2 regions of the Thermosynechococcus vestitus BP-1 genome follow, and region 2 is predicted to be linked to the other one. Evidence: riboswitches for the same ligand, from Rfam matches in the RefSeq annotation. Region 2 holds a riboswitch; the other holds the start of a gene.
What was found. A riboswitch is a leader RNA that binds a small molecule or an ion and turns the genes downstream of it on or off. The one in region 2 is predicted to bind cobalamin.
Positions count from the first base shown of each region.

Region 1: linked by a shared signal. The riboswitch ahead of metE (5-methyltetrahydropteroyltriglutamate--homocysteine S-methyltransferase) and the one ahead of TLL_RS07095 (sirohydrochlorin chelatase) in region 2 are both predicted to bind cobalamin.

Region 1 covers NC_004113.1:1,121,153-1,136,730, forward strand. Annotated here, with positions in the region: gene TLL_RS05490 (diflavin flavoprotein) at 1-1,617, shown strand, start outside; tRNA gene TLL_RS05495 (tRNA-Leu) at 1,672-1,753, shown strand; partial or broken gene TLL_RS05500 (SufE family protein) at 1,773-2,201, opposite strand; cobalamin riboswitch at 2,431-2,575, shown strand; gene metE (5-methyltetrahydropteroyltriglutamate--homocysteine S-methyltransferase) at 2,850-5,126, shown strand; gene TLL_RS05510 (hypothetical protein) at 5,428-5,883, shown strand; tRNA gene TLL_RS05515 (tRNA-Val) at 5,974-6,047, opposite strand; gene TLL_RS05520 (Ycf51 family protein) at 6,077-6,565, opposite strand; gene sufU (Fe-S cluster assembly sulfur transfer protein SufU) at 6,565-7,050, opposite strand; gene TLL_RS05530 (MAPEG family protein) at 7,094-7,507, opposite strand; gene TLL_RS05535 (6-carboxytetrahydropterin synthase) at 7,508-8,380, opposite strand; gene TLL_RS05540 (phytoene/squalene synthase family protein) at 8,474-9,529, opposite strand; gene TLL_RS05545 (hypothetical protein) at 10,026-10,676, shown strand; gene TLL_RS05550 (serine/threonine protein kinase) at 10,717-12,129, shown strand; gene TLL_RS05555 (GNAT family N-acetyltransferase) at 12,095-12,592, opposite strand; gene secG (preprotein translocase subunit SecG) at 12,602-12,835, opposite strand; gene TLL_RS05565 (phasin family protein) at 12,957-13,277, shown strand; gene TLL_RS05570 (FKBP-type peptidyl-prolyl cis-trans isomerase) at 13,271-13,759, shown strand; gene radA (DNA repair protein RadA) at 13,768-15,159, shown strand; gene cobU (bifunctional adenosylcobinamide kinase/adenosylcobinamide-phosphate guanylyltransferase) at 15,163-15,578, opposite strand, start outside.
Region 2 covers NC_004113.1:1,452,776-1,468,353, reverse strand. Annotated here, with positions in the region: gene TLL_RS07105 (SUMF1/EgtB/PvdO family nonheme iron enzyme) at 1-585, shown strand, start outside; gene TLL_RS07100 (peptide ligase PGM1-related protein) at 669-2,195, shown strand; adenosylcobalamin-variant (AdoCbl-variant) riboswitch at 2,270-2,359, shown strand; gene TLL_RS07095 (sirohydrochlorin chelatase) at 2,405-3,427, shown strand; gene TLL_RS07090 (2-isopropylmalate synthase) at 3,555-5,162, shown strand; gene TLL_RS07085 (hypothetical protein) at 5,166-5,660, shown strand; gene TLL_RS07080 (ParA family protein) at 5,727-7,046, shown strand; gene TLL_RS07075 (hypothetical protein) at 7,165-7,827, shown strand; tRNA gene TLL_RS07070 (tRNA-Pro) at 8,058-8,131, opposite strand; gene TLL_RS07065 (alpha/beta fold hydrolase) at 8,170-9,054, opposite strand; gene TLL_RS07060 (creatininase family protein) at 9,055-9,804, opposite strand; gene TLL_RS07055 (MFS transporter) at 9,814-11,064, opposite strand; gene clpB (ATP-dependent chaperone ClpB) at 11,707-14,322, opposite strand; gene TLL_RS07045 (photosystem I assembly protein Ycf4) at 14,549-15,127, shown strand; gene psbN (photosystem II reaction center protein PsbN) at 15,130-15,261, opposite strand; gene psbH (photosystem II reaction center phosphoprotein PsbH) at 15,348-15,548, shown strand; gene TLL_RS07030 (TatA/E family twin arginine-targeting protein translocase) at 15,552-15,578, shown strand, end outside.

The sequences.
Region 1 (15,578 bases), 330 kb from region 2:
GATCGCTTTGATATTGAGTTTGCCCTTGAAAACGGCACCACCTATAACTCGTTTCTAATCAAGGGTGAACGCATTGCCCTTGTGGACACTTCCCATGCCAAATTTGGCGATCGCTACCTCGAGCAACTCTGGCAACTCGTGAACCCCAGTGACTTGGACTATCTTATCGTCAGCCACACCGAACCCGATCACAGTGGCCTCGTCAAGGACGTATTAGTCAAAGCCCCCCATGTAACCGTGGTGGCCTCGAAGGTGGCATTGCAGTTTCTTGGGGATTTGATCCATCAGCCCTTTACTCAGCAGCAGGTGAAAAATGGCGATCGCCTTGATTTAGGGAAGGGGCATGTTCTTGAGTTTGTCATGGCACCGAATCTCCACTGGCCAGACACCATCCTCACATTTGATCACGGCACCCAGACGCTCTTTACCTGTGATGTCTTTGGTGCTCACTTCTGCAACGATGATCCCTTTGACAGCGAGCCAGAACTGCTGGCGCCGGACTTCAAATTCTACTACGACTGTCTCATGGGGCCCAATGCCCGCTCTGTTCTCTCCGCCTTCAAGCGCCTAGAATCCCTGCCGCCGGTGCAGCTTGTTGCCACCGGTCACGGTCCGCTGTTGCGCCATCATTTGGATCAATGGCTTGAGTCCTACCGCAATTGGAGCCAAGAGCAGGCTAAGGCCGCCACAACCGTGGCCATTTTCTATGCTGCCAACTATGGCTATAGCAATGCCTTGGCAGAGGCCATTGAACGGGGTACCGCCAAAACAGGGGTGGTGGTTGAAAAAATGGATCTGCTCACGGCTGAACCTCAAGATATTCGTGAACTGACAGAGATTGCCGCTGGGATTATTATCGGCACCCCACCGACGACCGCCGTAGCTAAAACAGCTCTGAGTACAATTCGCGCTGCTGCCCATGCCAAGCAGGCCATTGGGGTCTTTGAAAGTGGCGTGGCCGATGCTGAACCTGCCTATCCGCTGCTGAACCAGTTTCGGGATGCTGGTCTTGTGCCCTCATTTCCAGTCATTCGGGTAACCGCCGCCCCCACTGATGCCCTATTTCAAGAGGCAGAAGAAGCGGGCACTGACATGGGGCAATGGCTGTTGCGCGATCGCACCGTCAAGCAGATGAAGGCCTTGGATACCGACTTAGATAAAGCCCTTGGGCGACTCAGTGGCGGCCTGTACATTATTACGGCGCAAAAGGGGGCCATTAATAGTGCCATGTTGGCCTCTTGGGTAGCACAGGCCAGTACCGAACCCCTTGGGGTTTCGATTGCGGTGGCTAAAGATCGGGCCATTGAGTCTTTCCTCCACGTCGGGGATACCTTTGTCCTCAATGTGCTTGAGGCGGAGAATTATCAGCCCCTGATGCGCCACTTCCTGAAGCGATTTCCGCCGGGGGCTGATCGCTTTGCCCATGTGAAAACCTATCCCGCCAGTAATGGCAGTCCAATTTTGGCCGACGCCCTTGCCTATATGGAATGCACTGTTGTCAGTCGTCTGGATGCCCACGATCACTGGATTGTCTATAGCACCGTTGACAGTGGCCGGGTTTCCAAGCCCGATGGCATGACCGCTGTTCACCATCGCAAAGTGGGGAACCACTACTAAACTAGATCAGGGGGGCGATCGCCCCCGCCCAAAGTGCGCTAAACTAGGTTTGCTGCGGACGTGGCGGAATTGGCAGACGCGCTAGATTTAGGTTCTAGTACCGCAAGGTGTGTGGGTTCAAGTCCCTCCGTCCGCACTTTAGAATCTGCAGGCTCCTGCAAATAATAAGCAAGTGCTTTCTTTTGTATAGTTCGAAAAATGTTGTAAAAACCATTGACACGCGAGGGAGTTAGGCTAATTTCCAGCCCTGTTCGCTGAATAAAATCAGGCCTTAACTGGAGGATTTCTGCGGGAGTCAAGCCATTTAACCCCTCAATTAACAGTCCCACTAATCCCTTAGTGAGCTGGGAGTCGGAATCTCCCTGAAATATCACTCTCCCCTCCTGCAAACGAGCAGTTACATATACCTGAGAGACGCAGCCGGGAACTTTGTGTTCTGGCACCTTTTGCTCCTCAGGGAAAGAGGGTAGGCGCTTCGCAAATGAAAGTAGATACTCATAGCGCCGTCGCTGCTCTGGGATTTGTTGAAAACGTTGGACAATCTGCTCAAGACGGGGAGGCAAAGGCTGGGAAAAAGATGACATGGGGATTGTAGCAGTGAGCTGGCGACAAAAAGTGAAAATGATTTTCACTTCAATTATACTTTCACTGGACTAGCAAGACCCCCTGTAATCACCCATCGGCTGCCTGGGCTAACCTTAAAACCTAGAATGACAGGCCTAGATCCTGATTCATCACCCAGAGTTGTCACTTCTACCGAGCAAGAGCTGGCTTCCCTGGGATTTGCTTTGATATCCCCGCTGGGTTATGCTATGGTTGGCTTAGTTGCTCGGTTCTGGTGGGGATCAGCCATCAGACGTAAGGGGGAAAGTGCAGTGTGAATCTGCCGCTGTCCCGCAGCTGTGAGGAGAGATCTCACTCTCTAAGTCAGAATGCCCGCCGAGTGGTCAACCCGATACGTCAACATCTGCGAGGTACAGATGATGAAAGCAAACTTTTTTGATTTCTATTACTGTCGAACTTTAAGCTTTGACCCCCCGAGGCCAAATTATCTGAGCTTAACGAGCTGCTGCTAGGCAGTAGTCCTGCTGGTGTAAAGGTAGCAACTAGCTTTTTGCCATTGGCCACCGATTTTAGTTAGCTATCTCCATTTGTTTCTAAACGGTGCTGTTTCTGAATCCGGAACCAGCGCTCTTTTCCATTGGACTGACATAATTTAGGCTAGGAAAACGATGACCATTCAAACCGCAACCCTAGGGTATCCCCGTATTGGCAAAAACCGTGAGTTAAAAAAGGCACTAGAAGCCTTTTGGAGCAACCAACTGGACGCAGAAGCTTTGCTCAAAACAGCTCAGGACATTGAATTACAGAATTGGCAAAAGCAGCTTGAGGTCGGCATTGATCGTATCGGTATTGGTGATTTGAGTCTTTACGATTCTGTTTTAGATTGGAGCATCCGGTTTGGCATCATTCCAGAGCGGTACCGCTCTTTTACAGGTCTGGAGCAATACTTTGCAATGGCAAGAGGCAAGGATGGTATTCCAGCCCTTGAGATGACTAAGTGGTTTGATACGAACTATCACTATTTAGTACCTGAAATTAGTGAGGCTTTTCAACCAACTGACTTTAGTGATTTCCTAGAAACTGTTCGCCGTGCTCAAACCCTCTTGGGCGATCGCGCCGTTCCAATCGTGCTGGGACCTCTCACTCTCCTACGGCTCAGTCGGCTAGAGACGAACCTAGAGCAAGCTGTTTCCTACTTGCGCGATCGCTATCTCATCCTGTTAAGGGAACTGAAAAATCTGGGTGTGGTTGAAGTGCAAATACACGAACCCGCCTTGGTCCTAGAAGAGGCTGATAGCTTTAAGAGCTTCTATCAATCAACATTTGATACACTGCGTCAAGCTAACCTACCCCTTCATCTTGTCACCTACTTTGATGACCTAGGGGCAGCCTGGCCGTGGGTGATGGAGTTACCTGTGACATGCATCAGTTTAGACTTTACCCGTGGGCACAACCTAGCCCTGCTGAAAGAGTATGGCTTCCCAGCAGATAAGCAGTTGGGGGTAGGAATTATTGATGGCCGCAATATTTGGAAAATTCGGCCTGAATCCGTGTTGTCAACCTTGGAAACGATTCAAAGCATCACCGCCAATATTCGTCTACATCCCTCATCTTCCCTACAATTTGTGCCCTATGATGCAAAGCGAGAGGTCAAGCTACCAGAGCCTTTGCGAGATGTCTTGAGTTTTGCTGAGCAAAAGCTGGATGAGGTAGTCCTCTTGGCTCGGGTGCTCAATAGCAATGATGGAACCAATCGCGAAATCTTAATGAAAAACCCCGAATTGACAGCCATACAAGCCCAATGGAAAGCCTTTGAGCAATTTAGCCCTGTCAATCCAACGGTACAGGCGCGGCTTCGCAATCTGAGTGTGCGTGATTTAGAGCGCCCGCTGCCTTACGAGCAACGTCGAACCCTCCAGCCAACTCTACCGCCCTTGCCAACGACAACGATTGGATCATTTCCTCAAACTGCCGAGGTCAGGCAACTGCGGGTGAAGTTAAAACGGCATGAAATCACCCAAGCCGAGTATGAAGCAGCAATCGATGAGGAAATTGCCAAGTGCGTCCGGTTACAGGAGGAAGTGGGCCTAGATGTGTTGGTGCACGGTGAGTTTGAGCGCTCCGATATGGTCGAGTTCTTTGGCCAGCAGCTCTCTGGATTTGCCTTTACAGAACACGGTTGGGTGCAAAGCTATGGCAGCCGCTGTGTACGTCCACCAATTATTTATGGTGACATTGCCCGCCCTCAGCCGATGACCGTTCGCGAGTTTAAGGTGGCACAATCCCTCACCGACAAAATTGTTAAGGCCATGCTGACTGGACCTGTCACTATGATTAACTGGTCATTTACCCGCACTGACATTCCTCGCAGTGAACAGGCAATGCAGATTGCCCTTGCTTTGCGAGATGAAGTTGCAGATTTGGAAGCAGCCGGTGCAAAAATGATACAGATTGATGAACCGGCCCTACGGGAGGGGCTACCCCTGAAAGCAGAACGCTGGAATGAGTATTTATCTTGGGCTGTGGATGCGTTTCGGTTAGCTGCTGGCGTTGCCAAGCCTGAGACCCAAATTCACACCCACATGTGCTACTCCGAGTTTGGTGACATCATTGAGCACATCGAGCGGCTCGATGCGGATGTATTGTCAATTGAAAATAGCCGCAGCAACAATGAGACCCTCTTTCAAATTACAGATGCCGGTTACAGACATCAAGTCGGCGTTGGTGTTTATGATGTCCACAGTCCGGCGGTGCCCAGTGTTGAGCAGCTTGTGCAACAGCTCCGAACTTCAGTTGCAAATTTAGCCCCTGAACAGATTTGGGTCAACCCTGATTGTGGATTAAAGACTCGCCACTGGGAGGAAGTTATCCCATCCTTGAAAAATATGGTAGAAGCCACCAAAACTATCCGGCAAGAGGTAATGCAATCTAAAAATAACGCCTAGACACTCTGTTTCAGCTCCTGGCAAAAGCCAGGTCCCTTAGCAGTATATTCCGGATGTCGGTAAGGAAGAGAGGGCGTTTAGGGTTGGCAATGCCATTCCTGCCCACAGTGATTGAGATGCTGGGCTCAATTCCTATCGATGGCCCACCCTGCACAGTTGGGCTTTTGGTCATCGGTAGGAATCAGTAATATCAACTTCCTAAGCAACCGTGATATCTCAGCGAAGGACTGTTATGTCCAGGGGCAATCCTAATCCTGTTGAGCCCAGTTCCAGCCTGAATGAGTTTCTCGAGGAGAAACTAATGGATGAACTATCGGAAATGCTGCATTGGCAGCAAGCCTTTATTGCCACGAATTTGTTAGTACTTGGATATAACGCTTGGGCAGGTTACCTGTGCGGTGAGCGGGGAGTGGTTATTTGCAGTACCAATTCTCCTGGGTTTGGCATTGCGGGAGAATCTTTCCGAACTCACTTTGTTCCCCGTTCCCGCCTTGCTCCCTTCCTAAATGCTTGGTTAGCTGCTCCTGATACTGTGATTTTGCGCCATCACTTTATGACTGCCCACATTTTGGAAGCAGTGGATGCTTACCATCCAGCTACCGAATTAATATTCCTCTTGGAATCCTTTAATCGAGTAACGTTTTTCTATCTGAAGAACTTGCCGATCGCGCCGCCTCAATGTTATGAACAGGTGCGTAGAAATTGGCAAGAGTTTCAGCTAGCTATTGGTCAAGGGCAGTGCCAAACTATACAGTAGCTTTGCCTATACCAGAACCAATGAATTAAGGCCTAGTAAATAGGTAGCTTAAAAATCCTTTTCTATAGATTTAAAACAATTGGCTTGCTATGGACACAACTGGACTCGAACCAGTGACCCCCACGATGTCAACGTGGTGCTCTAACCAACTGAGCTATGCGTCCTTGGATTTATTATCTTAGCATACACAAGGCTAATTTTGTAGCAGCTGAACCGTTACATTTGTATCGGCGCGATCGCTCAACGAACGCGTGGCCACCCCTAAAATGACCGGCTCACTGACCCCCGGTTGAGGATGTTGGATAGTACGGGCAATCACGGTCAAGCGATCGCCCCCTCGGCCGAGCCGTCCCAAGGAAAATAAATCATTGGCTGCTTGTACGAGCGTTGCTTTAAGGGTACTGGGGTCAATGTCGGCAGGAACAGTGATGACCGCTTGAGTGGCGCCATTGTCATAGACGAGGGTGTATTTGCCGGCACCAGGCACTGGGGAGTGAACAATCGGCACAATACTCAGGGCAAAGAGCCCCACCGTCACAACACCAAGAAACCCACTAATACCGACAAAGCGAAAGCGCACACCCCAGCGAAACATAAAAGCGAGTGCAGTCAAGCCGGTCATGACAAGGGTGGCAATGCCTGCCCAGCGGCTATAGGTGGCAAAATCGGTGGGGGTTAGCACTACTGTTCCTCCTCATTACTGACAAAGCCATTCACAGGGGCCTGATCTTGTTGTAAGGCCGCGCGGAGGGTATGCCAGGTCAAGGTGGCACACTTAATGCGCACAGGAAACTGAGCCACTCCCCGCATCACATTCAGCTTACGGAATTCCGGGGGAAACTCAAATTGTCCCTTCATCATGGCTTGGAACTGCTCCACCATTTGGAGGGCGCGACTGACGGGCTGACCCCGCAGGGCATCGGCCATCAAGTCTGCTGAGGCCATCGCGATCGCGCAGCCTTCCCCCTCAAACTGAATATCTTTGATGATCGTTTCCCCCTGCTGATTTGTCTCTAGGGCAACGGTTAAATCAATCGTGTCTCCACAGGAGGGATTATGTCCCCGTTGCTGACGATCCACAGGCTGGGTGCGACCCCGATGGCGGGGTTTCTTATAGTGTTCCAGAATAACCTGCTGGTAGAGCGTGCGAAGATTATCGATAGACATTGAGATTGCTCTATGCTTGGTGCATCTACCCCAATAAACTATCTTAGGCAGCTAGGGCGGTAAGACTTTGCCAAAACAGCGTCAGGGTGGCTGCCGTCCCGACACCAAACATCAGGGAGCGCCCTAGGGGAAAATTGGCAATGTAGCAAATGCTGTATAAAAAGCGAGCTACAACAAAACTGAGGCTAGCGATCGCCACCGTTACATTATTCACCCCAGCAAAGAGGGTTAGCAGCACCGCCGCCGCAAAAGGCATAAACGTTTCAAAACTATTTTCGTGGGCCCATACCGCCCGCTGCGCAAAGGGAGGGAGCTTCTCAAAAAGGGCACGGGGAGCCGCCATATCAAAGCCCACCTGCAGGCGTCCTACCACAACAAAAATGTAGGGGAAATAGATAAGCAGCATTGCTGTCAGTAAACTTGCAGCCAGTAGCCAAGGGATATTGCTCAACATCATCTAGACTCGCTCCAACACTGGTAGAGCACCACTGATCACCTCATTCCGAGGGGGCAATTCTTCGCAGAGGATTTCGCAAGAGTTATTGGGACTCTCAATCAACTTCACCCTATGAAGCGTTGCACCCAATTGGCGAACCGGCTCCTGCAACAAATGGGCAATGTAAATGGCGATATTTTCTGCCGTTGGCACCACCGTCGCGAAGTAGGGAATATCCTTATTCAAAAACGTGTGATCCAAAGGTTCAATCACCTGTTCTTTGAGGACTTCCTCGAGCTTAACCAAATCCACAACCATCCCGGTACGCGGATGAATAGAGCCCTTAACCGTAATCTCCACATGGTAGTTGTGGCCATGGCCGTGGGGGCGCGCACACTTGCCATAGATGCGGCAGTTCTCTTCGTAGCTGAGGTCCTCAAGGGCTAGACGATGGGCCGCACTAAAGTGAGCACCAACAGAAAGATAGGCTTCCATAGGGTCTCCCGTGTAGTCCGCCCAAAGGCGGGGATGTTCAAACAGGCGAATGCGCACAAGGGGTAAATGGGGAAAGAGTCGATCCCAAATCACCCGCGCAATATGCTCCGTCGTGGGTAACGTGGCTTGAAACTCTGGCCACACTTCATTGAGATAGGAAAAATTCAGGGGTTCAATGACTTCACGGCGAATGATGTGCTTGACATCCGATAGGTTCAACACCATGCCAAAGTCATCAACAACCCCCTCCATAGAAACAAACAACTCATAGTTATGACCGTGGCCAGGAAAGCGACTATTGGCACCAAACCGAGCCAAATTTTCCGCTTCAGACCATTCTGGTAACCAGTAGCGATGACTGGCGGCAAACTCAGCACGGCGGTGGATGATACAATTCATATCGAGGTATGAAGATTTGCAACAATTGAGCAATCTTCCCCTATCCTAACGGATTCTGGCTCCCCGAGCCATTGGCTTTTTTGGCACATTTCCCTAAAGTCCGCCAAGGATGAAAGGCTTTTGCCGTACTTGGCCAATTAACCAGCGCAGACCGTGGTTACTGAGAATCGATAAAGGCCCCATCACCATGAGGGATTTCACCTCTGCACGACTAATTTTAACCCCACCCCCCGGTTGCAGCATCGCCGTTGAGTGGGTGAGCTCCCGTAGGGTGGCATAGGCAAACAGCAGTGGTAAGACGCAAAAGAGACGAATCGGAATCGCCGCCTTGGGTACGGATAGCAAGTAGGCTTGGGCTTCATCGAGATCGTGCCAAGCGAGGGCAATCAATTCTTTAATGGCTGCATGATTTTGCTGAAGATGCTCAGCACTGAGAAGGGTCTGATGACTGCTACCTTGGAGGATTAGGGATTCATTGGGAATATAGATTGAGTTTTCGTGCTCTGCATCCCAAGCAATATCCTTGAGAATGTTTACCGTTTGGAGAGCTTCACCGAAAGCAGCGCAGCGCTTGAGCAGCACTTGGTATTCATCGGCCCCAATGCTGGGGGAATGTTCGTGCCACAAATCCGTTAGGAGATAGCCGACCGTACCCGCAACGTAGTAACAGTACTCTTTATATTCAGCGAGGGTCTGAATGCGAATGCCGTTGGGATAGAGGTTAATAAACTTTTTCATCCCATGCACCATTTCGCTGACCCAGCGTTGGACGTGCTGTTGGGATGTACGGGGCAAAGAACGGTAGAGGGTAAAGACGATTCCCGTATGTTTCACCAGTTGCACATGGGCTGGCTCCCCTTGAACTCCCCGTGCCGTTTCACCATAGCTATTGGCCAGAGCAGGACTGTCAAAACACTGCAGTAGGTGATCCAATAGGGCTGTTTTGGCGGCGATACTGGCAACCGGATCATCCTCAACGGTATCGGCAATGCGACAGATAAGATAGGCCACAAGAACCGCCCGACCCAAATTTCCGGGGAGGAAACGAATACTGAGGGCAAATGTGCGCGAGACTTGGGGCAGTATCTCTTGGCAAAAGCACTCAGCATCCTTGACGGAAACTGGGTTCTCCAGCACCATTTGAATCATAGGGGGGTTCACTCCTACACGCATTGATCGATCGTTGAGTCAATCCTTGACCGTTCCTCAGGCCAATACTCTCAGGCAGTCAATTCACGATTCTCCGAAGAGGCCTCGCGATCGCAACCCAGCAGGGGATGCCTTCCACAAACAACGATTGAGCAAAGTCTATAGTTATCATACTCATTTTTTGTTTGTCTAAGTGGCCTGTGACAGTTGCCCAGATTGCCTGAGGGAGAATGGGGGATAGCTCACCCTTTGCCAGGACAATAACATAGCTTCAACAATTAACAACGGTATCAGATTTGGTGGAAAATGCCTCTTGTCTACCATAGCGGACGCTTGAGTGTGACACTCTTGCCATTGGTCAGTTTCTAAACTGCCCGCGATCGGCCTATCCAAAAGTTAAGCCATTAGGCAACTCGAAAATGTCTACTCCCAGGGTAGCGGGTTGTGTTAACAGGGCAGCCGCAGTCCTCCCCCTAAGAAAACCCATAGGAGAACAATGATTCCATGCCTTGTCCTTGTGCCCCAAGGGGCAGAATATCAAGCCGTACAACAGGGGCTGCAGCCTTCTAGGGCAATGATGATTCCCATACAAGCAGGGGCTGCCGCAGTGACTACGCCGGCATTGATTCATGCCCTCAGGGAATCCCCTGCGATGGTTCTCATCTTGGGGGTCTGTGGCGGCCTGCGTCCCGATGATCGCGTCGGTGAAGTGGTTGTCTACACCAGTTGTCAGGATGAAGCAGGACACACCTATTCTTTAGACCAGAGGTTATTAGGGAAATTGGAGCCTTCGTGGCGACGGGTAAAAGGCATCACAACGGCAAAACCCCTTTCTAAGGCTCAGAAAAAACAAGCCCTTGCGGCTCGCTGGGGGGTGGAGGTGGTGGATATGGAGGGGGTACCCCTGCTGAGGGCTTTAGCGGGGATTCCGGTGGTGATGGTGCGGGTGATCAGTGACGGGGGCGATCGCGACCTACCCGATTTGAGTCAAGCCTATGATTCACAGGGGAATTTACGGCCGGGGTCACTGGCTACCGCCATGCTCCGCAACCCCCTGGGGGCAGCACACTTGATTCAAGGCAGCCTCAAGGCCCTCACAGTGCTCGCCAGAATTGCCCCAGAGATTGTTCAGCAACTCACTCACTAGGCCCTCGCTAGGATAGAGTTGGCCAGCGGGGAATAAAGAGGTGACGGAGCTGATGGGGCAAATTTTGGGCGATCGCTATGAACTCCTGCGTGAACTGGGGTCTCATCCGGGGCGGCGCACCTATCTAGCGTTGGATCGGTGGCACTATGAACAGGTGGTGCTGAAGCTACTGCTTTTTGGTGGCGGCATAACGTGGGACGACTTTAAGCTTTTTGAACGGGAGGTGGCTGTCCTGCAAACCTTGGATCACCCGGCTATTCCCCGCTATCTCGACTATTTTGAAATCAATACCCCTGATCTCAAGGGTTTTGCCCTCGTCCAAACCTACATTGAGGCAAAATCCCTCGCCCTATGGCAAGCAGAGGGACGGGTGTTTAGTGAAGGGGATTTGCGGCTTTTGGCTGACCGGCTACTGGATATTTTGATCTATCTCCATAGCCGTCAACCGCCAGTCATTCACCGCGACATTAAGCCGACAAACATTCTCTTGGGCGATCGCTCTGGTCACGATCTTGGCAAGGTCTATCTTGTGGATTTTGGCGCAGTACAAACGGCAATCGCCGGCAGCACCCGAACCGTGGTTGGCACCTATGGCTATATGCCCCCGGAACAATTTGGCGGTAAAACCCTACCCGCTAGTGATCTCTACGCCTTGGGAATGACACTCATCTATTTGGCAACCGCCACGCCCCCCGATGAGCTGCCCCAAAAAGAACTGCGGGTTCAGTTTCAACCTTTAGTGTCCCTGAGTCCCCCTTTTATCCGCTGGCTTGAAAAAATGGTCGCCCCTGCTCTTGAGGAGCGATTTGACTCCGCTACCGCTGCTCGCCACGCCCTAAAGCAACTGGACAGGTCAGCCGAGGATGCTTCACTCATCACAAAAACACCCCCCTACGGTTCCCGCCTACAGGTGAGGGAAAGCCCCCAAGGACTGCTGGTACACATTCCCCCTGTTGGCTTGAATGCCAGTCTATTCTTCCTGATTCCCTTTGCAGTGGCTTGGAATGGTTTTTTGGTGGTCTGGTACAGCCTAGCGATTGCTTCTGGCTTTTGGCTGATGGCTGTTTTTGCCACGGGTCACCTTGCGGTTGGTTTAGGCCTCATTGGCGGTATTCTCTACAGGCTATTGGGATGGCAGGTGCTGATGGTGAGCCCTAAGGATTTGCGCTTCTATGAACACATCCTTGGTTTCCGCTGGCGTCATGCCAAAGTTCTCCCCCTTGAAGTGATTGAAGAGATTGAATTGCAGCCCCGCGGCACGTGCCGCCATCAGGAGGACGATCGCCAACAGCTGTGGAGCAAACTGGTGATTCGTGCCGGTAGCCAAGAGATTGAACTCACCGAAAACGCCCCTAGGGTGACCTCAAGAGATTTGGAATGGTTGGCCTACACCCTTGGCCGCTATTTAGGGCGACGGGTCACCCAGGCTCGTCAGGACTGCCGAAGTACTTAAGGACATCACCACTCAGGCGGCAGATCCGCCACTCAGGTAGAACAGTGGCACCCAGGCGCTCGTAGAATTGAAGGGCAGGCGTATTCCAGTCCAAAACGCTCCACTCGATACGGCCATAGTCGCGCTCCCTGGCCAGCCGTACCACTGCCTTCAGTAGAGCAGTGCCCACCCCTTGGCGCCGATAGGCAGGTAGGACAAACAAATCCTCTAGCCAAAGGCCGGGGCGCGTCAGGAATGTGGAGTAGGTGGTAAAAAAGAGGGCGTAGCCAATGACTTCTGTAGGGGTATGGGCAAGGAGGACCTCGGCAGGGGGGCGATCGCCAAATAAATGCTCTCGCAGTGCTTCCTCTGTACCGCTTACCGCATGACTGAGCTTTTCATAGGCGGCAAGGGCTTGGATCAGTTGGAAGAGGATGGGCACATCCTCCGGGGTCGCTGGACGAATCGCAAAGCAGAAAGACACGCGCTTCCACTAAATTGAGCGCAGCCAACCAGCACTGAGGGCAACCGTGAGGGCCATAAACAACACTGTCAATGTCCACGTGGCACGGTTTAATGTGGTTTCTGCACTTTTGGTGCTGGTAAAAAGCTGGGCTTGACCGCCAATACCAGCGAGGCCGTCCCCTTTCGGGCTGTGGAGCAAAACCAATACAATCAGGCCCACTGCTGAAAATGCCCACAGACCCATGGCAATTTTTTCAATCATGCTCCACCTCGCTGGCAATGCGAATCTATCCAAAATCTATATAATTTGACTTTTTTTCCATCTTACCGCAAGCCCAAGAACCAGTGGCACAATACAAGATAGGCGTTTTGAACGTGCCCCCATGAATCAGCAAAATCTGCTTCAGCAATTGCTCTTAATTGGTGTCGGCACCACCTCCCTTGTGGCCGAAAAGTTACGTCAAGTGAGCAACCAATGGGTGAAAGAGGGACGCCTCAATGCCGATCAAGCCAAGGCAATGGTGGATGAAGTCCTGACCCACCTCAAAGAAGATGCCGCCTCCCTCGATGAAGCGGTACAACGACAAACGCGCCAGTTTTTAGAGGGTTTGGGGGTGCCACAACAGTCAGAAATTGATGAACTGCGGGGACGCATTGATCGCCTAGAACGTGACCTGAGGGAGTTAAAAAATCGTTCATGGTAAAACAATGGGTGCATCGAGGCTGCGGCTGGCTCCTCTGTGGTATTGTCCTAGTAGTGGTATGGTTGGTGGCCGCTCCGATGGCGATCGCCAGTGTGCCACTGGAGGCGTCAACGGAGGCTGCAGGACTGATGGGGAATCCAAAGGTGGTGACTACCCCTTCGGGTTTGCAATACGAAGATATTGTTGTCGGCTCAGGGGCACAGCCCCAGGTGGGCGATCGCGTCACGGTGCACTACACAGGAATGCTCACTGATGGCCGTATTTTTGATAGCTCCCGCGATCGCGGTCAGCCCTTCCAATTTCAAATTGGTGTCGGTCAAGTCATTAAAGGGTGGGATGAAGGGGTTGGCTCAATGCACGTCGGTGGTCAGCGGCGGCTGATTATTCCCCCGAACCTAGGCTATGGTGCCCGGGGGGTGGGCGGGGTCATTCCCCCCAATGCCACGCTGATTTTTGATGTTGAACTGTTGGGTGTGCAATAGGGCAAGGCATGCCCAAGCCTAAAGTACTGTACATTTGCCGCGAGTGTGGTGCTCAGCACCTACAGTACTTTGGTTGCTGTCCCAGTTGTGGCCAGTGGAATACCCTTGATGAGCAGGTGCTTACCCCGGTGGAGACCGCCCCTCGATGGACAGTACCCCGAAAATCGACCACTCTCCAGCCCCTGAGTGCCAAAGCCTTAGGAGAGATTAGCGAACAGACCCAGAGCCGTTCTGCCTCTGGATTTACTGAGTTGGATCGGGTTTTGGGAGGAGGGATTGTTGCTGGCTCTCTGGTGTTGGTGGCGGGAGAACCGGGGATTGGCAAGTCTACTCTTTTGCTACAGATGGCAGCCACCTTGGGGCAACAGCAGCGGGTGCTCTACGTCTGTGCTGAGGAATCAGCGCAACAGGTGAAGTTGCGATCGCAGCGACTGGGCCTTTCTGCTCCCCCTTCCCTTTATCTCCTAGCAGAAACAGATTTAGAGGTCATCCTGCAGGAACTCACCCATCTACAACCCCATCTGGCAATTATTGATAGCATCCAAGCAGTGTATTTGCCCCAACTCACCGCTGCCCCGGGATCGGTGTCTCAGGTGCGGGAGGGAGCCGCTGCCTTGATGCGCTTAGCGAAGCGGGAGCAGATTAGTTTATTTATTGTTGGTCATGTCACAAAGGAGGGGGCGATCGCTGGTCCGAAGGTACTGGAGCATCTCGTGGATACAGTGCTCTACTTTGAGGGCGATCGCTTTGCCCGTCATCGCCTCGTGCGTGCGGTCAAAAATCGCTTTGGTGCCAGTCAAGAAGTCGGCGTTTTTGAAATGGGGGCGCAGGGCTTAGCCGAAGTCACCAATCCCTCCGCTCTGTTTTTGGGCGATCGCGAGCCAACCCCCGGCACAGCCACCATTGTTGCCTGTGAAGGGACCCGCCCCCTCGTGGTTGAGTTGCAAAGTTTAGTGAGCCCCACCAGTTATCCCTCTCCTCGCCGCACAGCCACAGGCATTGAGTACAATCGCTTTCTGCAAATTTTAGCCGTACTGGAAAAACGCCTAGGCGTGCCCCTCTCAAAGCTAGATGCCTATGTGGCCTCCTCGGGGGGGCTGAATGTGGCGGAACCCGCTGCGGATCTGGGGGTGGCGGTGGCTGTTGTGGCTAGTTTTCGCGATCGCTGGGTGCAACCCCAAACGGTGATCATTGGCGAAGTGGGTCTAGGGGGACAGGTGCGAGCCGTCTCTCAATTGGAATTACGGCTGCGGGAGGCGCTGAAGTTGGGATTTCGCCGTGCCATTATTCCCGAAAGCCAAGCCTGTGGGATCGCTGGCCTAGAGATCTATTCGGTGCGCCGCGTTAGCGATGCTATTGTGGCTGCCCTTGCCCCGATTGCCCCTGGGGAATCCCCATGAGGCTTATCCTTGGGCGTCCAATTGATCCCTCAGAGGTTTGAGGCCGATCCCCCATTGGTGGAGGGGCAGCGCAAAGCCAGCGGTTACAAGATACACTTCCGTCATCAGGGGACTCAATTGCTGACACAGAGCACCGAGGCGATCGCGAAAACAGCGACCACTGACAGAGGCAGGAACGACTCCCCAGCCCACCTCTTCGGCAACCAAAATGAGTTGAGCGGCACAGGCTTGCACACTCGCCAGCAATTCGGCAACGGTTGCTTGCCATTGATCTTGGGATTGATCTAGGCAGTTGGCTACCCAGGTTCCCAAGGAGTCCACAAGCGCGCAATGATTAGGCGGCAGGTCACGCACTAGGGCCGCCAGTTCAAGGGGACAGTCCCGCAATTCCCAGGCAGCGGGGCGGCGGGCACGGTGCT
Region 2 (15,578 bases):
GCCATTGGCAGTGAAGACCTTTTGGCGCTGGATAACGAACAGCCCAGCCAGTGTGTCGACACACTCCCCTTTAGGATTGATGCAGCACCGGTGACGTGGCGGGAATTTCTTGCCTTTGTTGAAGCGGGCGGTTATCAGCGGCGGGAATGGTGGTCCAGCAGCGGCTGGGAATGGCGAGAAGCCGAGGAAATTACCTCACCGTTTTACCCCATCCCTGAGAACTTGGATCTCCCCATGTGGGGACTCAGTTTCTACGAAGCAGAAGCCTACGGCCATTCCCAAGGCAAACGGTTACCCAGTGAACGGGAATGGGAAATTGCTGCCCAGCAGGGACTCTTGAATAGGGGCTACGTTTGGGAGTGGACCCAAAGTCCCTTTGCCCCCTATCCGGGCTTCCAGAGCTATCCCTACCGTGGTTATTCTGCCCCCTACTTTGATGGTGAGCATTTTGTCCTCAAGGGGGGTAGCCACTGGACGCGCCCCCTTCTCAAGCGGCCCTCATTTCGCAATTGGTATAGCCGCAGCACCCGTGAGGTGTTTGCCGGAGCACGCTATGTTCACCAAGAAAATTTGATTTCTCAGTAAAGAAAGTTTGAACAGGCGGGTCAAATGATCCGGGAGATACCCCCAACTTTCTACACTAGAAAACATAGGCTGGGAAGGTAAAGATGGCGATCGCCGACGAGTTCCGCCAACTGCAAACGCGGCTCTTGGAGTGCTGGGAGGGGACAGAAACCTTTATTCCGGAACTGCCCAGAGGCCCCGGCGGCATTGAGCGCGATATTCTGGTAGTCCCTTCCCTAAGTTTTCCCCAACCGGAGTTAGGCAAGATCACAGGCTACACCCATTATGAGGAGCGGCAGCTTTATACGCTGATCCAGTTGCGCAATCCGCGTACCCGCATGATCTATGTCACATCACAGCCCCTGCATCCCAGTATTGTCGATTACTACTTAGACTTACTGCCGGGGGTGCCCAGTTGCCATGCCCGCGATCGCCTGCTCTTGCTGGCCACCTACGATCGCTCCGATAAACCTCTCACCGCAAAAATTTTAGAGCGACCTCGCCTCTTGGAGCGTATTCGTCAAGCCCTGCGTCCCAACCAAGCCTACATGGTGTGTTTTAACTCCACCCCTTTGGAGCGGGAACTGGCGGTACGCTTAGGCGTTCCCCTCTACTCTACGGATCCTGATCTTCTTTACTGGGGAACCAAGGCTGGCAGCCGAGAACTGTTTGCAGCAGCGGGAATCCGCCACCCGATTGGCAGTGGCTTTTTGCAGGGGGTGCCAGAACTGGTGCGGGCGATCGCTCATCTACAGGAAAAATGCCCTGAATTGCAACAGCTGGTGGTGAAACTCAATGAAGCCTTTTCTGGAGAAGGGAATGCGCTTCTCGACCTCCGGCCACTGCGTCCCTTGGGCAGCCCCCATACCCCCGATCATCTCCAGCGGATTGAAAATAGCCTAGAGGACATGGTCTTTCAAGCTCCCAATGAAACTTGGGCCTCCTATCGGCAGCGGTTTACCGATCTGGGGGGAATTGTCGAAGCCTTTGTTGAAGGGACAGTCAAGCGATCGCCCAGTGTCCAAGGGTGTATTACCCCCAAAGGCAGTGTTGAAATTGTTTCGACCCATGAACAGTTACTCAACGCCCCCACAGGTCAAATTTTTATTGGCTGTGAATTTCCCGCCCATGCCGACTATCGCCAGCAACTGCAAGAACTGGGGCAAAAAGTAGGGACATACTTGGCACAGCAGGGAGTGATCGGCTGTTTTAGTGTGGACGTTGTTGCAACCCAGACAACAGAAGGGTGGGAGCTTTACGCCATTGAAATTAATCTGCGCAAGGGCGGTACCACGCACCCCTTTATGACCCTAAAATTCCTCACCGATGGCCACTATGAGCTAGCATCTGGACGCTTTTACAGCAAGCACCGCCGGCCGAAGTATTACATTGCCTCCGATAACCTTTGCCAGCCCCACTATCGCGGCCTCCTGCCCAATGATCTCCTGGATATGATTGCTCGCTACCATCTCCACTTTGACTCCAGTACCGAAACGGGCACCGTCTTTCACCTCATGGGGGCCCTTTCGGAGTTTGGTAAGCTCGGACTCGTCAGTATTGGGAACACCCCCGAAGAAGCCCAAGCCATCTACAACCAGACGATTGGCGTTCTCGATGCGGCGGCGCTATAAGTACCTCATGTGCCCACCCCCAGCATAGACAGGGGTCTGAGAATCTCGTTAGAATTGGCGACGTTCACTGTGAGAAGCAGCCTGTAGGGAAAATCCAGTGCAAGTCTGGTGCTGTGCCGCAGCTGTGATGGGAATCTTCCCTCAGCCAGAATGCCTACTTGCTGTGGTTCACTCTATTTGCCTGCGTCGCACGGGCATGGAGCTTCAACGTGGTGGTTACCCTCAACGATTCAATTCTCAATCCCCTTGGTTTTAGTCTCGATTTACCCCCTCTTCCCCAGCCGCGACCCCTCTTACTGGTGGGTCATGGTACGCGCGATCCGGAAGGTCGCCAAGCATTTTTAGACTTTGCCCAAGCCTATTATCAACTGGATGCCTGTCGGCCTATTTTTCCCTGTTTTCTGGAGTTAACCGAACCCTCAATTTTTGAGGTTCTCAGCCAATGTGCTGCCGCAGGCTACAGGGAGTTGTCCGTGCTGCCGGTGTTGCTCTTTGCCGCTCGCCACAATAAGTTTGATGTCACAAATGAGTTGGATCGAGCACGGCGGGCTTTTCCGCAATTGCGCTATCACTATGGTCGCCACTATGGCATTGCCCCAGAAATTTTAACCCTCTGGCGATCGCGCCTCGAACAATTGGATGCACCGGAATTTAATCCCCAGGGCATCGGCCGGGAAGACACCGTACTTCTAGTGGTCGGTCGAGGCTCCAGTGATCCAGATGCCAATGGCGATGTCTTTAAGCTGGCCCGCATGCTCTGGGAGGGCAGTGGCTACAAAACGGTTGAGGTGTGCTTCATTGGCATTACCCATCCGCGCTTACCAGTAGGCTTTACACGCGCTAACTTTTACCAACCCCGCCGCATCATTGTCTTGCCCCATTTCATGTTTACCGGGGCACTCGTCAAGAAAATCTATCGGCTCACGGCGGCAGCGCAGGCGGCCTATCCCGATGTTGAATTTGTGAACTTGCCGGAAATTGGCTTGCATCCGCAGCTGTTTTATCTAACGCGGCAGCGGGAAATTGAAACCCATACGGGACAGGTGGCCATGAACTGTGAAACCTGCAAATTCCGCTTGGTGGCAGGCCATGGTCATCATCACCACCATCCCCATGATCATGAGCACCACTCCCACAGCCATGATCACGGGGCTCACCACCATCCCCATGGATCAAGCGTGGATTTAGATCACTTACCCAGTTATCACCAACGCATTTGGCAGGTGCCGTGACCGACTCCCGCCATCCATCCAATAAGACCCACAGCTTCCCGCCGAAAAAGCTAATGATTGCTCGCCAGCGAAAATGTTAGAGTTAAAATAATTGATACTCTTTCTCAAGCTTGGATGGGGCTTGTCTATGCGCATTAAATATCCTCCCCAGACCGTTGATCGGGTGTTAATTTTCGATACCACATTGCGGGACGGTGAGCAGTCTCCAGGTGCCTCACTGAATGTGGATGAAAAACTGACGATCGCCCGTCAACTGGCTCGACTGGGGGTGGATATTATTGAGGCGGGTTTTCCCTTTGCCAGCCCCGGCGATTTTGAAGCCGTACAGCGGATTGCCGAAACTGTCGGCACCGAAACCGGGCCTGTCATTTGTGGTTTGGCTCGTGCCACCCGCCAAGATATTGAAGCCGCTGCCAAAGCCCTCAAACCCGCCTACTATCCTCGCATTCACACGTTTATTGCCACCTCCGATATTCACCTAGAGTACAAGCTCAGGAAAACCCGCGCTGAAGTACTGGAAATTGCCCAAGAAATGGTGGCCTATGCCAAGTCTTTTGTGGATGATGTCGAGTTTTCCCCAGAGGATGCTGGGCGATCAGATCCTGAGTTTCTCTATGAAGTCCTAGAGCGGGTCATTGACGCCGGTGCAACGACGGTCAACATTCCTGACACTGTGGGGTACACCACCCCCGCCGAATTTGGTGCCCTGATCAAAGGCATTAAGGAAAATGTGCCCAATATCGATCGCGCCGTCATCTCGGTTCATGGTCACAATGACTTGGGTTTGGCAGTTGCTAACTTCCTGGAAGCGGTGAAAAATGGCGCCCGGCAACTGGAGTGTACGATTAATGGCATTGGTGAGCGTGCGGGAAATGCCGCCCTTGAGGAATTGGTGATGGCACTCTATGTGCGGCGGCAGTACTTCAATCCCTTCCTAGGTCGCCCACCCGAATCAGAGGCACCCCTAACAAATATCAACACCCGTGAAATTTATAAAACCTCCCGCTTGGTCTCAAATCTAACGGGGATGCTGATTCAACCCAACAAGGCGATCGTGGGTGCCAATGCCTTTGCCCATCAATCGGGGATTCACCAAGATGGCGTCCTCAAGCACAAGCAAACCTATGAAATCATGGATGCCCAACTCATTGGCCTTGCCGATAACCAAATTGTCTTGGGCAAGCTCTCTGGCCGTAATGCCTTTGCCACTCGCCTGCGGGAATTGGGCTTTGAACTCAGTGAAACGGAACTCAATAAGGCCTTTTTGCGCTTTAAGGATCTCGCCGACAAGAAAAAAGAAATCACTGACTGGGATCTGGAGGCGATCGCCAAGGATGAAACCCAAGGGATTGATCTACAGGGCTATCAACTGGAATTTGTCCAAGTTTCCTGTGGTGATCATGCCCGCCCAACCGCAACGGTTACCGTACGTACCCCCAGTGGGGAAGAGTTGACCGATGCCGCCATCGGCACTGGCCCTGTGGACGCAGTCTATCGCGCCATTAACCGTGTGGTGCAAATTCCCAATCGCCTCATTGAATACTCAGTACAATCGGTTACCGCCGGCATTGATGCTATCGGTGAGGTGACGATTCGGCTACAGCACCAGGATCGCATCTACTCTGGCCATGCCGCCAACACGGATATTATTGTCGCCTCTGCCCAAGCCTATATGAATGCCCTGAACCGCCTCTACCGCGGTCTTGAACAACGGGCGCTACATCCCCAAGCGTAGCTTATGCCAGAGTCCACCACTGCTAAGCCCTTGGAAGCCAATGGCGTCTATTTATGCCCCGTCTGCCGTCACGGGCAAATTGCGCCGATGGTACTGATGGATACCTATGCCTGTAACTTTTGCCGCCATATTCTCAGCTTGGATTTTGTCCATCAAACAGCACGGATCGAAGACAGCGCCATGGTATTTCGCTGGCAGTGGACGGGTACCAACTGGCGATCGCTCAACACTCCCCCCCTTCGCCTCACCTATACGGCGATTATCCTGGCAATTTTATTGGTAACCTTGCCTCCCGCCTTAATTTGGTTGGGCTATCAACTGTTTCCCCCCCTGAGTAGCGACCCACGTGCCTATTGGTTTCCCCTCTTTTGGGTGGCTCTGACCTTTTTTGCCCACACACTCATTGTTCTGCGCGTCTTTGCTGGGCTGTTGCCCACACCTTTTTGGTGGCCCAGCGTTCCCTTTAATTTTAGCCACTGGTACTTACTCAGAAGGTAAGGGCAAGGACACTGAGGGATGCCTAGGGGTAACGAAGCCGAGATTGAACAGAAGATCATCCTACCTTTGTTAAAGGTATGGGGCTATGCCTCTTCAGACTATTGGAGCAAGCCAAAGCTAGGGAATGGCTATCCCGATTTTCTAATTTGCTTGCCGCTGGCGGGCGATCGCTCCTTCAACTACCTTGTGATTGAGGTGAAATCCTCAAATGAGTCAAGGCTCAGGGGTCAGCAGCAACTGCGGGGATACATGAGAGCAGCTCAGGCGGTTTTTGGCCTCCTCATCAATGGTAAAGATTACCAACTCTTTTATCAAAATCCCCTAAAAAAGCCCCTGTGCCAACTCAAGTGTGCCGCCGGCCAGTTGGATCGAAAAAGCATTCAAACACTGACCAAGGTATTGCACCGCAATGCCGCTGAAATGCTCGTGAGCCGCTTAACCCAAGGGCAACTCAAGATTTATCATCACCTTGAAAAAGTACTGCAAAAAAATTATGCTTTTCCCTTAACACATCCGCAGCGGACTTCCATGATTATTACTGTCTTTAATCATAAAGGGGGAGTGGGAAAAACAACCCTTACCCTGAACCTAGGTGCTGCCTTTGCTGCTACGGGCAAGCGTGTGCTACTCATTGATATTGATCCGCAGTCGAATCTGACCATTGGTTTAGGCATTGATCCCTTGAAGGATATTGAGGATCAAGGCAGGAAAGACATCGCTCACCTCCTCCTAGAACCAAAGGTCACCCTCGAAGAAGTCGTCTATCAAAAGCGTTGGGACAATCTCTGCTTAGACGTTGTTCCCTCCCACATTCGCCTCGCAGACCAAGAAGCGGACCTGATCAGGACAATAGATATCGATCGCGTCCTGCAAAGAAAGCTAAAAAACCACCCCTACGATGTCATTCTAATTGATCCACCCCCCGCCTTCGGTAAAGTCAACGCCATTGCTTTGATGGCTTCCCATGGCGTTCTGGTTCCGATACAATTCGCCCCTTACCCCATACGGGCGATTGAGTATGTCTTGGCGCGCCTAGAAGCCTTCAGGCCTGTCATGGATAACCCGCCGCGGCTTCTGGGTATTGCCGTTAATATGTACGATCAGAGGAACTCCGCTGTCAATGCGCAGATGCAACAGAGGCTCCAGGGTATCCTTGAGAAGGTCGCTCGCGAGTATGCTGTCGTTTGTCATCTCTTGCCTGAGAACACGTGGATTCCTAAGCGTGCTGCTATAGAAAGAGCAACAGATCTACAGCAGCCCATATTTAGTAGAAATCTTTATAGGGAATTGCCAAGAGCAGATCAAGAATCAATTGATGAGCTAGCCACAACATTTGAAAATTTAGCGCGCCATCTTTCCACTGAGACCTTCGCACAGCATGAGTAAATCCAACAGACTCTCAAGGTACCTTGGTCTATCCGATGTGCATCAGGGTCAGGTGCACATTGATCTCCTGAAAGTTCCCGATGACTATCCCCAAGAGCTACTGTATGTTTCACCAACCTTGATCCGTGAAGATCTAGAAAAGTACCAAACCAACCTGATTCCCCTAATTATTCGCTCAGTCACCACGCCGGCAAGAGATGTAGAGTACGAAGTTGTCTTTGGCAAGGAAGTTGTCGACTTTGCTCGGGAATTGGGGATTAAGCAGTTGTGGGCCACCAGAGTTGAACTGGCGGATGACCAAGAAGTCTCAGATTTCCAAGAGCGGATCAAAAGGCTGATGCAAATCCATGCCCAAGGGCATCCCTCTCAACAGGAAGGGTCCTACTTACAGTCACCTTTGTCAGTCTCAGGATTCACAAACATCCTCGATCGCCATCTGCAACCGCTCAAAAAACAGATAGAAAGCATCCATCAAGAAATGGCGAAGCAATCTCAGCAGGTGATGCATCTCTCAGCACAGGTTAAAACCCTTAGCAACATCCTAGGGTCCTCCCCAACCGGATCACAAAACCGGCGCACTATTCGCATCAACAGCTATAGAGATGCGGAGAGTCTTAAGAAGCGTGTTCCGGGATTGACCATTGACGAGGCTCAGGTTGTTATTGGGCGCCTCGAAAGGTATAGAAAGCACCAAGGGGGTAGAAAATTTTGTTCCGTTGATGAGTTGAAAGAAATCGCCCCCTCAGGCCACTGGGATTCTCTCAGCATCTGCTTTAATTAAGCGGGTTGCCCTCAAGACTCTCCTCTAAAGTGGGAGCGATGACGATTTGCTGATTATTGCTGCTTATCCATGACAACCCCCTGCGCCCAAGTGGCGAGACGGTCTTGATCAGCTGCGGGGTCAACGGGTTCACCCTAGAGGAGCGATCGCTCGATAGGAATAATACAGTGCACCGTCAAAGTGCAGAAACAGAGCGATCGCCCTAACCAAGTTTTCAGTTACTTTCAAGATCGGAGCGGCGGGATTTGAACCCACGACCCCCACTACCCCAAAGTGGTGCGCTACCAAGCTGCGCTACGCCCCGTCAAGCTTCACTAGTATACCATGAGTTCAGCGCACATCCTAGGTGCTGACGGAAATTTTGCCCAACCATTTCAGAATGTGGGCATTCACCTGCTCAGGTGCTTCATCTTGGGGGCAATGGCCAATCTCTGGTAAGGCAACAAACTCCCGCACACAGGGAAACTCAGCTAACTTTTGACCTTCATCCATCGGTTCCCAAGGATCGGCAGCGCCCCAAAGGAAATAGGTGGGGCAGGTGATCTGCGGTAGCAGGTCTTCGGGTAAGGGGCCCTGGGAATAACGAACAAAGGCTAGGAAGACATCGGCAGCCCCAGCGTCTTGGGCAGGGGTGAGTAATATCTCCACTAGTTCATCGGTGACCGCAGCAGCGTTGGCATAGGCTTGGTGGAGAATGCGGCGCACAACACGGGGTTGAGCAATTTGGCGGAAAAAGTAGGTGCCAAGGGTGCGATTGGCTAAAAGTCGCTGGAGTAGGCGGGTTCCCCAGCGGCGGTACCAAGGGAGTTGCTGTTGTTTGCGATCGTGAAGCTGCCGCAGAGAGCAGTTGAGCAGGATCAATTGACTGACCCACGCTGGCTGGAAAACAGCTGCCTGTAAAGCGACCACGCAGCCAATAGAGTTACCAATAAAAACGGTAGGCTGGCCAATCACCTCACGGCAAAAGGCCAAAACCAAGGTTGCCCACGTCTCAAAGGTGTAGGGAATCGCGGAGGGAGCGGGTTTAGCGGAGCCCCCAAAGCCCAACAAATCAATGGCGTAGACTCGATGGTCAGCGGCAAGGGCAGGAATATTTTTGCGCCAATGCAAACTAGAGGCACCAAAGCCGTGAATCAGAAGCAGGGGGGGACCTTGGCTACCTTGATGGCGATAGAGAATTGGGTATCCTTGCCACTGCCATGTTTGCGATGGGAGAGAGACAGTCATTTAGTCGGCCTGAAGAAATTGACGGTAGCGATCGCTCAACTCCTGAACAGCCCGCTGATAAAATTGCTGTCCATGCTCAGGGGTGGCCAAACTGGAATCTGATCCCATCCGACCATCCGGATAGCGGCGGCGAAAATCTGCCGCACTGTAGATAGCATGACTGCTATTGACTTCGGGATTGAGGGGAACCCGCTTAATAGCCTCTGGATAGAGAAATTGGGTCACGGCAACTTCACTGGGGGTGGCATGGGAACCCTCGCGATCGCCATACAATTCTCGCGCCAGCTGCACCACGGAAGGACACATAAACCAGTTGGCCAATTCACAGCGCACTTGATCGGCCTCTGGAATTTGTAAATCTGTCAAGATGGCATAGGTTTCAGCAAAGGCTGCCTTTAGTGTAGCAATATTGCCACCATGACCATTGATGAAAAAGAAGCGTTGAAAGCCTGCGCGTACCAAACTCACTAAATAGTCGCGAATCACCAGCATCAAGGTACTAGGGCGCAAACTAATGGTGCCGGGGAAAGCCGTATGGTGTAGAGCCATGCCCACGGAAATGGTGGGGCCAACAAGAGCTTGGGTGATTTCTCCGACCCCTTTGGCGATCGCCTCAGCACAGAGGGCATCAGTACCCATTAGCCCCATAGGGCCGTGCTGCTCCGTAGAGCCTATGGGAATAATCATCCCCTTGGAAGTGTTGAGATAGGCTTCCACCTCTGGCCAAGTGCTCAAATGTAGTAGGGGCATCCCTCTCTCCTAAATCGCATCCTCAAGAACCACTCGTGTATTCTGCCACGCCCAAATCCCAGCGATCGCCACGATAGCCGCCAGCCCCACCATGACCACCGTGAGGCCAAGGAAGTCGGAAAGAATGCCGGCGATCGCCAAGGGCACACTGAGGGCGATATTGACAATGTTATTTTGGAAGCCAAAGACCTTACCCCGCATCGTCGCAGGCGTCCGAATCTGGATCAGTGTCTGCATGGGAATACCAATTAAAGAGGCTCCCATTCCCAGCAAAATACTCAAGGCCAGACCCACCCACAGATGATGCACAAAGGCAAAGACCAGCAAGACGGCTGCCATCACCAGAAAGCCAATCAAGGGCAGGGGCCGATGATGTAATTTCTCCCCCCATTGACCCAAAACCCCCGCCCCTAAAATCAACCCCAACCCTGCGGCAGCCAAGAGAAAGCCAAACTGGTTGGGCCGCAAGCCAATTTCTTGGGCGATACTGACTGCCAACACTGTCAAGGCGGCAAAGACACAATAGAGGATGGTTAACTGGAGCATCGCATTGCCCAAGAGGCGATTTTTGCGCACGTAGTCAAACCCCTCCCGCAAGTCCTGCCAAACATTCAGGGGGCGATCGCGCTCATCAACTGCTTCTCGGTAGCGAATCGAGGCTAAAACCAACCCCGCCATGACATACAGCGTACCGACAACAACTTCACGGGCATAGACACCGCCAATGGACACAGCACCACTGAGCAATGGCTCGCCAATGGCAAATCCCACCACCAGTGACCCCATCATTGTTGTGATAAAGAGGGCATTTGCCGAGAGGAGATTTTCCTCCTTCACCAGCAGGGGAATTGCCGCCTGTTCTGCTGGGGCAAAGAATTGCGTCAGGATGGACTCAGAAAAGGCAATCAGGAGTAGCAGTGTAAACCGCTTTGGAATCAAGATCAGGGCAAAGACCAGTAGCCCCCGCAAAATATTGGTAATGCTCATTAGCTCCCGCTTTGGGTAGCGATCCACAAAGGTGCCCGCCGTTGAACCAAAGAAAACTGCTGGTAGCGTATTGGCAATCATGACGGCTGAGGCCTTAGAGCCCGGCAGCTCATAGCTGGCATCGTAGGAAACCGCCAGTGTAATTAGGAGGACCAGAAAAATTTTGTCCGCCACTTGGGAGATAATTTGACCGCCCCATAACTTGAGGAAATTCCTGTTCCGCATCAGAGCAGCAAACCCTTCTGGACGGGGCTGGGGACCAGAACTTACCATTGCTGTTGCTCACCGACTATGAACACAAGTTTCCTCATCACCAAAGATTGGGGCGGGCAGCCTGAATCCAATATACCGTCACAGCCTAGGATCTACGCTCTTTTTCTCCCTCCTTGTTGGCCTTCTAACACCCACAAGGGGAGTCACACGCCATGGGATAGGTGCCATCCTTGCTGGTATGGATAACCCCCAGACTGTCTAGCAGCCGGTTTCTTTGATCTGGCAGTGCTCTGACGATTGGGAGTGGCAACTATAACTATTTCGAAAGGGAGCGACCAGACTACTCCAGTCTTTCAGGTGAGTCGCGCCCCCATCCATTGCTGGCTAAAGCAAGATAACTGAGCGCCCACGGTGGTCCCCCGTCGTCCTTGGACACTGGATTGGAAAGACGTTGCTGCCCATTCCCATGCTCCTTTAATCAGTGCACCGAAGCGAGCCCGGATCTATGCAGGGTCAAAGGGTTTTATTGATGAGGCGATTCCTGTGCCGCCTAATCTCTCGTTATTGGCATAGCTATGCTGAACACCGGCGGCATCGGCTAGGCCGGCGAAGGAACTGGACAGTACCACCCATCAAAAGAGGATCAACAGAGGACTGAAGGGATAGCCCCACTCAGTCCTCCCGTCTGAGCTTCAGTTGCGCCTAGACGGTGGCGAGTTCCACTTGGCGCCGGAAGCTGAGGCGTTCGTCCTCGCCCACATCCACCAGAATCGTATCGCCATCGAAGAAGTCGCCCCGCAGGATGGCTTTGGCAATGGGGGTTTCCAGTTGTTTCTGGATGGCCCGTTTCAGCGGACGGGCACCATAGACAGGGTCGTAACCCACTTCGGCCAAGAAGTCGATCGCCTTCTCAGTGAGGGACAAGGTAATGTGGCGATCGCTCAGGCGTTGCTGCAACCGCTGCACCTGCAATTGAACAATTTGCCGCAATTGATCCTTGCGCAGGCTGTGGAAGATGATAAATTCATCCACGCGGTTAAGGAATTCGGGTCGGAAGTGGGCCCGCATCGCCTCCATAACGCGGTTGTACATTTCTGAGTAGCGACTGTCATCGCCGGCCACATCGAGAATGTACTGGGAACCAATATTGCTGGTCATGATGATGATCGTGTTCTTAAAGTCCACGGTGCGCCCTTGGGAATCAGTGACGCGGCCATCATCAAGAATTTGCAGGAACACGTTGAAGACATCAGGATGGGCTTTTTCGATCTCGTCGAAGAGAACGACGGCATAGGGACGGCGGCGAATCGCTTCCGTGAGTTGACCGCCTTCGTCATAGCCCACATAACCAGGGGGTGCCCCAATCAACCGAGACACGGCATGTTTTTCCATGTACTCGGACATATCAATGCGCACCAGCGCCTCTTCAGTATCAAACATAAAGGCGGCCAAGGCTTTAGCCAATTCCGTTTTACCGACCCCCGTTGGCCCCAGGAAGATGAAGCTGGCAATGGGACGATTGGGATCCGCTAGCCCAGCACGGGAGCGCTGAATGGCCTCGGCGACGGCGGAGACCGCCTCATCCTGACCAACCACCCGTTTGTGCAGCTCTTCTTCAAGGTGCAGCAGTTTTTGGGCTTCCGACTCCACCAGTTTGCTCACGGGGATGCCGGTCCATTTGGAGATGATTTCAGCAATGTCGGCCTCGGTCACCTCATCCCGCAATAGGGAGCGACCCCCCACTTGAATCTCCCGCAGTTTGGCTTCGGCTTCCGCCAGTTTTTTGTGGAGTTCTGTGAGTTTACCGTATTTGAGTTCGGCGGCACGGTTAAGGTCGTAGTTGCGTTCCGCTTGTTGGATCTCGATGTTGACTTTTTCGATCTCCTCTTTGATGGATTGGAGACGGTCAATCACTTCTTTTTCCGCTTGCCACTGGGCATTGAGGCGGCTTTGCTCCTCCTTGAGGTCGGCTAGCTCTCTTTCGAGTTTCTCAAGGCGATCGCGGGAAGCCGCCGAGGTTTCTTTTTGCAGCGAGAGCCGCTCCATCTCCAATTGCAGGATTTTGCGGTCAATTTCATCGAGTTCCTCAGGTTTCGAGGTGATTTCCATTTTTAATTTGGCCGCCGCTTCATCCACCAAGTCAATGGCTTTGTCGGGTAAGAAGCGATCGCTAATGTAGCGGGCCGAGAGTGTCGCTGCTGCCACCAAGGCCGTATCGGAAATTTTGACACCATGGTGGATCTCATAGCGTTCCTTGAGGCCCCGCAAAATGGAGATGGTGTCCTCCACACTGGGTTGATCCACATAGACCTGCTGGAAGCGCCGTTCAAGGGCCGCATCCTTCTCAATGTATTTGCGGTACTCATCTAGGGTGGTGGCGCCAATGCAGCGCAGTTCCCCCCGTGCCAGCATGGGTTTGAGGAGATTGCCGGCATCCATCGCTCCTTGGGTTGCCCCTGCGCCAACAACGGTGTGAATCTCATCAATAAAGAGAATGATTTGACCGTTGGAATCTGTGACTTCCTTAAGAACAGCTTTCAGGCGCTCTTCAAATTCACCACGATACTTGGCACCGGCAATTAAGGCGCCCATGTCCAGGGCAATCAACTGGCGATCGCGCAGGGAATCGGGCACATCCCTGGCCACAATCCGCTGTGCCAGGCCTTCAGCAATCGCGGTTTTCCCCACCCCCGGCTCCCCAATCAGTACTGGGTTATTTTTGGTGCGGCGGGAGAGAATCTGAATCACGCGGCGGATTTCATCATCGCGGCCAATCACCGGATCCAGTTTCCCCTGGCGAGCCAAGAGTGTCAGATCACGGCCATATTTTTCCAGTGCCGCGTATTTACCCTCTGGGTTTTGATCCGTCACTTTTTGGGAGCCACGAATTTGCTGAATTGCTTCCCGCAGCACTTTTTCGCTAAGGCCAATGTCCTGAAAGAGTTTCTTGCCAAAGCGATCGTCTTGGGCAAAGGCCAACACCAAGTGCTCAATTGAGATAAACTCATCGCCAAACTGTTTGCGGGCCTCTTCGGCGCGATCGAGAAGTTTGTCGAGGCTCTGTCCAAGGTAAACGCCGCTGGGATGACTGATTTTGGGCTGACGGCTAATAAACTCGTCGGTCAGATCCCGAATTCGCTGCACCGAACAGCCAGCCTTTTGGAAAATTTGTGTCGCCAGTCCCTCTTGCTCTAGCAGCGATTTCATCAGGTGTTCACTTTCCAGATTCTGATGCTGTGCCTGCTTGGCCAGATCCGGCGTGCGGGCGATCGCTGCCCATGCTTTTTCGGTAAATTGATTTGGATTAGATGGTTGCATAGCTGACCCTTTGACCCCTGTTTATAGTTTCTAACTATTTGTATTGTATGGATTGCAAGAAAAACCCTTTTTCGGACTTCCCTACTCCACAGGTAGAATTAGCCACCCAGGAGTAGTTCTAGCCTAGCTTTTATGTAGAGCATTGTGGAGCACAGGGATGCTTCCTTTGGGAATACCCCCAATTTCTCTTAATATGTAAGGTGCTTTAACTTTGGCAACGCGAGCTATGACGAATTCTCCTATCACTGAGCCATCCCCCCGTCAAGAGTCGGTTCTGCGCTATCCGGTGCTGGGATCCCGTCGCCCTAGTAACTACTTTTGGGCAACGGCGGTCTCCATTGGGGGCCTCGGTTTCTTTCTCGCTGGCCTCTCTAGCTACTTGCACCGCAACCTCTTGCCCATCGGCAACCCAATTGATTTGGTCTTTATTCCCCAAGGGATTGCCATTGGCTTTTATGGCGTGGCGGCGCTCCTGTTGGCAACCTATTTGTGGCTAGCGATCGCCTGGGATGTGGGCGGTGGCTTTAATGAGTTCAACAAAGAAACGGGCTTTGTGCGCATTTTTCGCTGGGGCTTCCCCGGTAAAAACCGCCAAATTGAGGTCAGCTGCCCCATTAGCGATGTCCAAGCTGTGAAAATTGTCATTAAAGAGGGACTCAACCCAAAGCGGTCTCTCTACCTGAAGATTAAAGGCCGGGGTGAAGTCCCCTTGACTCGTGTGGGGGCGCCGCTACCCTTGGCCGAATTGGAAACCCAGGGAGCAACGATCGCCAGCTTTTTGGGGGTTCCCGTTGAAGGATTGTAATTTTAGTCCTCGTGATCATCGAAGGGATCCGCTAGCTCCTTCGAGGGGGGGCCAAAGGAAAGGTAAATCGAGTAGCCAGTCACACCAATGCAGACGGCAGCAAGAGCAATGCTAAGAACTGTTGCAGGTTCCATAGAAGCCTACTAAATGGGAGCAAGATATGCTTCTATAATATTACGAAACATTAAAACGCTGTTCATTTCGTTCAAAAAAGGAATTTATGGCACGACGGACTTGGCTTGGGGATATTCTGCGCCCCTTGAACTCTGAATACGGTAAAGTCGCCCCCGGTTGGGGGACCACTCCCTTGATGGCGGTCTTTATGGGGCTATTTTTGGTCTTTTTGCTCATCATTCTGGAGATCTACAACTCGACACTGATCCTCGATGGTGTTAACGTGAGTTGGAAGGCACTGGGATAATCCATGAACGTTTTTGGGATCGGTCTGCCG